2 regions of the Polaromonas sp. DSP2-3-2b2 genome follow, and region 1 is predicted to be linked to the other one. Evidence: predicted binding sites of a transcription regulator. Region 1 holds the regulator's gene; the other holds the start of a gene.
The links. The regulator sigma-54, encoded in region 1, starts transcription at its own class of promoters, with help from an activator protein. The targets are predictions, from matches to a motif close to TGGCANGNAANCTGCTTT.
Positions count from the first base shown of each region.

Region 2: the regulator sigma-54 is predicted to act here: its motif matches at 2,409-2,426, upstream of nirB (nitrite reductase large subunit NirB).

Region 1 is NZ_JAFCTH010000023.1:6,171-10,382, reverse strand. It holds gene lptA (lipopolysaccharide transport periplasmic protein LptA) at 289-930, shown strand; gene lptB (LPS export ABC transporter ATP-binding protein) at 935-1,732, shown strand; gene ACP7AD_RS15690 (RNA polymerase factor sigma-54) at 1,743-3,293, shown strand; gene ACP7AD_RS15685 (THUMP domain-containing class I SAM-dependent RNA methyltransferase) at 3,524-4,212, shown strand, end outside.
Region 2 is NZ_JAFCTH010000002.1:256,200-260,411, forward strand. It holds gene ntrB (nitrate ABC transporter permease) at 1-740, shown strand, start outside; gene ACP7AD_RS03170 (ABC transporter ATP-binding protein) at 769-1,584, shown strand; gene ACP7AD_RS03175 (CBS domain-containing protein) at 1,623-2,063, opposite strand; gene nirB (nitrite reductase large subunit NirB) at 2,582-4,212, shown strand, end outside.

The sequences.
Region 1 (4,212 bases):
AGCGCGTCTTGCGAAGGAAAGGCACGCTTCGTCGCAACGCGTGCCGACAGGAAAGAACTTTTAGTGTTCCGCTGGCCGCCGGTTATGCCGTCCAGCCATGATGTTTCGCAGGAAGTGCCTGGCAACGCAACGAAATGACCGTTTCCAACGCGAATTGGAATAACAGCCAGGGCAGGAAAACTTTGCAATGGGCCGTCCAGGTCATGCAACTCTGTTTGCGCGCTCCTGCGATTCTTGCGACCGGCGTGGCTACAATGGCAGAACCCATAGCTGCAAGATTCGTGCCTTATGAAACGCTCCTTTTGTTCTTTCCTCTTGATGGCCTTCCTCGCCGCAGGCGTGGCGCTGCCCGCTGCAGCCGAGAAGGCCGACCGCGACAAGCCGATGAATGCCGAGGCCGATGCCCTGCGCTATGACGACCTCAAGCAGACCAGCGTGTTCACCGGCAATGTCGTCATCACCAAGGGCACGACCATCATCCGCGGCGCACTGGTGGAGGTCAGCCAGGACCCCGAGGGCTACCAGCTGGCCGTGGCCACGGCGGCGCCGGGCAAGCTGGCCTACTACCGCAAGAAGCGCGACGGCGTCGATGAGTACATCGAAGGCGAAGGCGAGCGGATCGAATACGACAGCCGCGCCGACCTGGTGAAATTCATCAAGCGCGCCGTGGTGCGCCGCTTCAAGGGCGCGACGCTGAGCGACGAAACCACCGGCGGGCTGATCGTGTACGACAACAACACCGATGTGTTCACGGTCGACGCCGGCGCGCAAACCCGCACCGCCGACAATCCCGGCGGACGGGTTCGCGCCATGCTGTCGCCGCGCGGCACGGTGTCTGGCGCCACCGCCGCCCCGCCAGCCGGCGGACCGGCGCCCGTTTTACGCCCCAGCACCACGCTGGGCACGGGCGCAGCCCCGAAAGCACCTTGACCCCATGAATCGAGCGATTGAAAAAATACCTCCGCAGGAGGGCGCGGTTCGCCTCGACACGTCCAGCAGCCTGGTTGCCCACGGATTGCGAAAGTCCTACGGCAGCCGCCTGGTGGTGCAGGACGTGTCGCTGTCGGTGCAAAAAGGCGAGGTGGTCGGCCTGCTGGGCCCGAATGGCGCGGGCAAGACCACCTCGTTCTACATGATCGTCGGCTTGGTGCGCGCCGATGCGGGCGAGATTTCCATCGACGGCCAGCCGGTCGAGCACATGCCGATCCACAAGCGCGCGCGCCTGGGCCTGAGCTACCTGCCGCAGGAAGCGTCGATCTTTCGCAAACTCACAGTCCAGGAAAACGTTCGCGCCGTGCTGGAACTGCAGCGCGATGCCGCCGGCAAGCCGCTGGGCCGCGCCGAGCTGGAGTCGCGGCTCGATGCGCTGCTCAAGGACCTGCGCGTCGACCATCTGCGCGACTCGCCGGCCTTGTCGCTGTCGGGCGGCGAGCGCCGCCGCGTCGAGATTGCCAGAGCCCTGGCCACCCAGCCGCGCTTCATCCTGCTCGACGAGCCGTTTGCCGGCATCGACCCGATTGCCGTGATCGAGATCCAGCGCATCATCGGTTTTCTCAAGTCGCGCGGCATCGGCGTCTTGATCACCGACCACAACGTTCGCGAGACGCTGGGCATTTGCGATCACGCCTACATCATCAGCGACGGCCATGTGCTGGCCAACGGCACGCCGGCCGAGATCGTGAACAACACCGAGGTACGCCGGGTGTATTTGGGCGAACACTTCAAGATGTGATGCGCCAGTCATGAAACAAGGACTTTCACTGCGCGTTTCGCAGCACCTGGCGCTCACGCCGCAGCTGCAGCAGTCGATCCGGCTGCTGCAGCTCTCGACGCTGGAGCTGAGCCAGGAAGTCGAGCAGATGCTCGATGAAAACCCGTTTCTCGAACTGGCGGACGACAGCGCGCCGCGCGAGGAATTTGGCCTGGACCAGACCGACACCCCGGTCAGCCAGGACAGCCGCGAATTCGAGTCTGCTACGGATTCAATAGCTGTAAGCGCAGACACAGCAAGCGCAAGCGCATCAAAAGAGTCTGAAACCACAGCAGAGGCCGGCACCGAGGCCGCGCTGGAAGAAAGCTGGGAAGGCGATGGCTCGGTCGAGTCTTCGCCCGACGACAGCGAATGGGGCGGCGACGCACCAGCGCGCAAGAACAACCTGGACGACAGCAACGCCGAAGCGTCCGACCTGACCGGCGCGCACGAGTCGCTGCAAGACCACCTGCACCGGCAGGCGCTCGGCCTGCGCCTGTCCGAACTCGACCGCGCCGCCCTGCACTTCCTGATCGAGTCGCTCAACGACGACGGCTACCTCGAAGACAGCCTGGCGTCGCTCGCCGCCGGACTGGCCAGCGGCGACCCGGAGCAGGCCGAAGAACTGGAAGAGCAGTTCGCCATCGCCTTGCAACTGCTCCAGCACATGGAGCCTGCCGGCGTCGGCGCGCGCACCCTGGCCGAATGCCTGCGACTGCAACTGTTTGAGTGCAAGAACAGCCTGGAGTCGTGCGCCGCCATGGCGATCTGCCAGCAGCCGATGGAGTTGCTGGCCAAGCGCGATGTCAAGCGCCTGTCGCACCTGTGCAAATTCCCCGAAGACGCCATCAAGGGCGCGATTGGCCTGATCGCCCGGCTCGACCCCAAGCCCGGCCGGCGTTTTGCCAATGTCGAGCGCAACCTGATCGTTCCCGACGTGATCGTCGTCAAGGCCGGCCGGGGCTTCAAGGTCACGCTCAACAGCGACGTCATGCCCCGGCTGCGGGTCCACGACATCTACGCCAGCGCCCTGCGCCAGCACGGCGGCCGGGGCGGCGGCCAGGCGCTGCAGCAGCGGCTGCAGGAAGCGCGCTGGTTCATCAAGAACATCCAGCAACGTTTCGACACCATCCTGCGCGTCAGCAACGCCATCGTCGAGCGGCAAAAAAACTTCTTCACCCACGGCGAGCTCGCCATGCGGCCGCTGGTGCTGCGCGAGATCGCCGACGAACTGGGCCTGCACGAATCGACGATTTCGCGCGTCACCACCGCCAAGTACATGGGCACGCCGTTTGGCACCTTCGAGCTGAAGTATTTCTTTGGCTCGGGCCTGGGCACCGAGAGCGGCGGCAATGCGTCCAGCACCGCCGTGCGCGCGCTGATCAAGCAGTTCATAGCAATCGAAAGCCCGAAAAAGCCGCTCAGCGACAGCCAGATTTCCGAAATGCTCAAGGAGCAAGGCATCGAATGCGCCCGCCGCACGGTGGCCAAATACCGCGAGGCGTTGCGCATCGCGCCCACGAATTTACGCAAAGCGCTGTGATGTTGCCCCCACGGTCGTTCGCTTCGCGTAACTCCCTGCCCCCCCGAGGGGGCCGCTGCGCCTGCGGTCTGGCAAAGCCAGTCCCGCGGCCCCTGCTGGTGGGGAGCGACACGCTGCATCCTTGCCACTGCGTGTGGTTCGCTCTTTATCCGTTCGCCCTGATGTAGATACGGGTTCTACCCAACAAAGCTGCGGCTCCTCACAATCAGCCCAGCACAGTGAGATAACTTATGAACCAACTCCAACTCTTCCTCCCCTGCGCCGCCGGCGTCGAGAACCTGCTGGCCGCCGAAGTCCGGCGCATCACCGGCATCGAGGGCAAGGCCTGGCGCGCCGGCGTGCAGCTGCAGGGCTCGTGGCGCGAAGCGCTGCAGCTCAACCTGCACAGCCGCCTGGCCCAGCGCGTGCTGATCGAGCTGCAGCACGGCACCTACCGCAGCGAGCAGGACCTGTACAACGCGGCGGCCAGCGTCGCCTGGGAAATCTGGTTCACGCCCGCGCAGACCTTCAAGGTCGAGATCACCGCCCAGCACAGCCCGCTGCAAAGCCTGAACTTTGCCGCGCTCAAGATCAAGGACGCGATTGCCGACCGCTTCCGGCACAAGTTCAACGACGTGCGCCCCAGCGTCGATACCCGCTGGCCCGACGTGCGCGTGTATGTGCACCTCACCACCGACACCGTGACGGTGTACATCGACACCTCGGGCGAGCCGCTGTTCAAGCGCGGCTGGCGCGAGGACAAGGGCGACGCGCCGCTCAAGGAAACGCTGGCCGCCGCGATGATCGCCGCCAGCGGCTGGGACCAGCTGTGCAAGGACGGCGTGCCGCTGTACGACCCGTGCTGCGGCTCGGGCACCATCGTCATCGAGGCGGCGCAGATCGCCTGCAACATCGCGCCGGGCATCAACCGCCGCTTTGC
Region 2 (4,212 bases), on a different contig from region 1:
GCCTGGCCCTGCTGGTGGCGATCTGGGAGGTGGTGTCCATCGCCACCAAGGCCAGCATTCCGTCGCCCAAGGACACGTTTTTGCAGGCCGTCGTGCTGTTCAGCGACCCGTTCTACCGCAACGGTCCGAACGACCAGGGCGTCGGCTGGAACGTGCTGTCGTCGCTCAAGCGCGTGGCCATGGGCTTTGGGCTGGCGGCCATCGTCGGCATTCCGGTTGGTTTCCTGATTGGCCGCTTCACCTTTTTGAGCCACATGTTCAACCCGCTGATCAGCCTGATGCGGCCGGTGTCGCCGCTGGCCTGGCTGCCGATTGGCCTGCTGGTGTTCAAGGGCGCCGACCCGGCCGCGATCTGGACGATTTTCATCTGCTCGATCTGGCCCATGATCATCAACACCGCCGTCGGCGTGCAGCGCGTGCCGCAGGACTACATGAACGTGGCGCGGGTGCTGAACCTGTCCGAATGGAAGATCGTCACCAAGATATTGTTCCCGTCGGTGCTGCCCTACATGCTGACCGGCGTGCGCCTGGCCGTGGGCACGGCATGGCTGGTGATCGTCGCGGCCGAGATGCTGACCGGCGGCGTCGGCATCGGTTTCTGGGTCTGGGACGAGTGGAACAACCTGAACGTCAAGAACATCATCATCGCGATTTTCGTGATCGGCATCGTCGGCCTGATGCTGGAATACGCGCTGATCAAGCTGGCCACGGCGTTCACGTTTGAAGAAGTCAAGAGCTGAGCTGCCGACCTACCCAAGGAACATGACCATGAACACCTCCGTCAATCCCCAGTACATCGACATCCAGGGCGTCGAGCAGGTCTTCAAGACCAAAAAAGGCCCGTTCTGCGCGCTGCAGAACGTCAATCTCAAAGTCGCCAAGGGCGAATTCGTCGCGCTGATCGGCCACTCGGGCTGTGGCAAATCGACGCTGCTCAACCTGATTGCCGGCCTGACGATGCCGACGCAGGGCGTGCTGCTGTGCGCCAACCGCGAAATCGCCGGCCCCGGCCCGGAGCGCGCGGTGGTGTTCCAGAACCATTCGCTGCTGCCGTGGCTGACGTGCTTTGAAAATGTCTATTTGGCGGTCGAGCGCGTGTTTTCAGCGACAGAAAGCAAGGCCCAGCTCAAGGCGCGCACCGATGCGGTGCTGGCCATGGTCGGTTTGAGTGACGCAGCACAAAAGCGGCCCGGCGAGATTTCGGGCGGTATGAAGCAGCGCGTCGGCATTGCGCGCGCGCTGTCGATGGAGCCCAAGGTGCTGCTGCTCGACGAGCCCTTTGGCGCGCTCGATGCGCTGACCCGCGCCAAGCTGCAGGACGAGCTGCTGCAGATCGTTGCCAACACGCAAAGCACGGTGGTCATGGTGACGCACGATGTCGATGAAGCCGTATTGCTCAGCGACAAGATCGTGATGATGACCAACGGCCCGTCGGCGATTATTGGCGAAGTGCTGAGCGTGGACCTGCCGCGCCCGCGCAACCGCGTGGAACTGGCTGAAAGCACCCAGTACCTGCACTACCGCAAGGCGGTGATCGACTTTTTGTACACGCGCCAGGCGCATGTGGAAAAACTGACGGCCTGAGCCGGCAAGGGTTCAGGCCGCCAGATCAGGCACGCCGGTCAGCTGCGCTGGCCGGAAATGTAGTGCTCAAGCTGCTCAATGACGAACTTCTGCTCGGAAATGATGTCCTTGACCAAGTCGCCGATAGAGATCAGGCCGACGAGCCGGTCGTCCTTGACCACCGGCAGGTGGCGCAGCCGGTTGTCGGTCATCAGCGCCATGCATTCCTCGCTGGTCTGGCTGGGCTTGACGAACATCACCGACGTGGTCATGACGTCGCGCACCAGCGTCAACGCCGAAGTGCGGCCCTTGAGCGCAATCTTGCGGGCATAGTCGCGCTCGGTGACGATGCCGACAATCTGCTCGCCTTCCATGACCAGCAAGGCGCCAATGCGCTTGTCGGCCATGCGCTGCAGCGCATCGAAGACCGAGTCGTTCGGCCCGATCGTATGGACGATGGCTTCGCCCTTGGCTTTGAGAATGTCGGCAACAGCGGTCATAGGTAGCTCCCTCTTAAAACAATGCACATGAGCATGCGAGTTTCGGGCCATATGCACAGGCAATGCAAGAGGCCTGCAACCCGCAGCATCTGATTTTGAGATTGAAAACTTGCAGGCCACTTGCAGGCGGAATGAACGCACAAAAACGGCATGGGAAAACCGGTGTGCTCCCAGTGCTTGCGCGCCCGCCTCCACCGGCATGGTGCAACGCACAATTTCAAGGCGCCGATGCACCACGCAAGGGGTTGACCACGCTGGTCAACACTATTTTTTTAATAGCTGCTCATGCCTACCCACTGTGCGCAAACAGCACTTTTCATTCATTAATAGTGAAATAAAAATACATGGCACAACCCTTGCATAAATATCGCCGCTGCCAATGCTGGCGGCGTGTAGGCCCGGTGCAATGGCGGATTGGGCAGACAGGACGATGGCGTCCCCACGGAAGCAGCAGGCTAAGGCTTTGCTACCCGTGTGGACGCCTTTTTTGTTTTTGCGAACTGCCTACGGGGCTCACGATGAAAAAATCCAGACTGGTAATGATTGGTAACGGCATGGCCGGCGTGCGTGCGCTGGAGGAACTGCTGAAAATCGCGCCGGAGCTCTACGACATCACGGTGTTCGGCGCCGAGCCGCACCCGAACTACAACCGCATCCTGCTCTCGCCCGTGCTGGCCGGCGAACAGACGCTCGATGAAATCGTGCTGAACGACTGGTCCTGGTACACGGACAACCACATCACGCTGCACGCCGGCTGGACCGTGACGAGCGTGGACCGCGTGCGCCGCGTGGTGCATGCCGCCAACGCACTGGGTGAAACCGTCAGCGCCGACTACGACCGGCTGATCATGGCCACCGGCTCCAACCCCTTTATCCTGCCGATTCCGGGCAAGGACCTCAAAGGCGTGCTGGCCTACCGCGACATTGCCGACACGCAAGCCATGATCGACGCGGCCGCCATCTACAAGCATGCGGTCGTCATCGGCGGCGGCCTGCTCGGCCTGGAAGCGGCCAACGGCCTGATGAAGCGCGGCATGGAAGTCACCGTCGTGCACGTGGGCGACTGGCTGATGGAGCGCCAGCTCGACGACGTGGCCGGCAAGCTGCTGCAAAAGTCGCTGGCCGAACGCGGCATGCAATTTTTGATCGGCGCGCAGACGCAGGAGCTCGTTGGCGGAGAAGATGGCCGCGTCAGGGCGGTGAAATTCAAGGACGGCACTGAAGTCCCGGCCGACCTGGTCTGCATGGCGGTCGGCATCCGCCCCAACACCGCGCTGGCCGAAAAAATGCGCCTGCATGTGAACCGCGGCATCGTCGTGAGCGACACCCTGCAAACCACGACCGACGCGCGCATCTACGCCGTCGGCGAATGCGCCGCGCACCGGGGCATCGCCTACGGCCTGGTGGCGCCGCTGTTCGAGCAGGGCAAGGTGCTGGCCAACCACCTGGCAATGTTTGGCATCGGCCGCTACACCGGCTCGCTGACCTCGACCAAGCTCAAGGTCACCGGCATCGACCTGTTCAGCGCCGGCGATTTCATGGGTGGCAACGGCGCCGAGGAAATCATCATGAGCGACCCGTTCGGCGGCGTGTACAAGAAGCTGGTCATCAAGGACGACAAGCTGGTCGGTGCCTGCCTGTACGGCGACACGGTCGATGGCAGCTACTACTTCAAGCTGCTGCGCGACGGCCGCAGCGTGGCCGAAATCCGCGACAAGTTGATGTTTGGCGAGTCCAACATCGGCGACGTGGGCCATGAGGGCCACAACAAGGCCGCCTCCATGCCTGACAGCGCAGAAGTGTGCGGCTGCAATGGCGTCACCAAAGGCGCAATCTGCAAGGCCATCAAAGACAAAGGCCTCTTTACGCTTGACGAGGTGCGCAAGCACACCAAGGCCAGCGCCAGCTGCGGCTCGTGCACCGGGCTGGTCGAGCAGATCTTGATGTTCACCGCAGGCGGCGACTACTCGGCCACGCCCAAGCTGAAAGCCATGTGCGGCTGCACCGACCACGGCCACCAGGCGGTGCGCGACGCCATCCGGTCTAGCCGGCTGCTGTCGATCCCCGAGGTGTACCAGTTCCTGGAATGGCGCACGCCCAACGGCTGTGCCAGCTGCCGCCCGGCCATCAACTACTACCTGATCAGCAG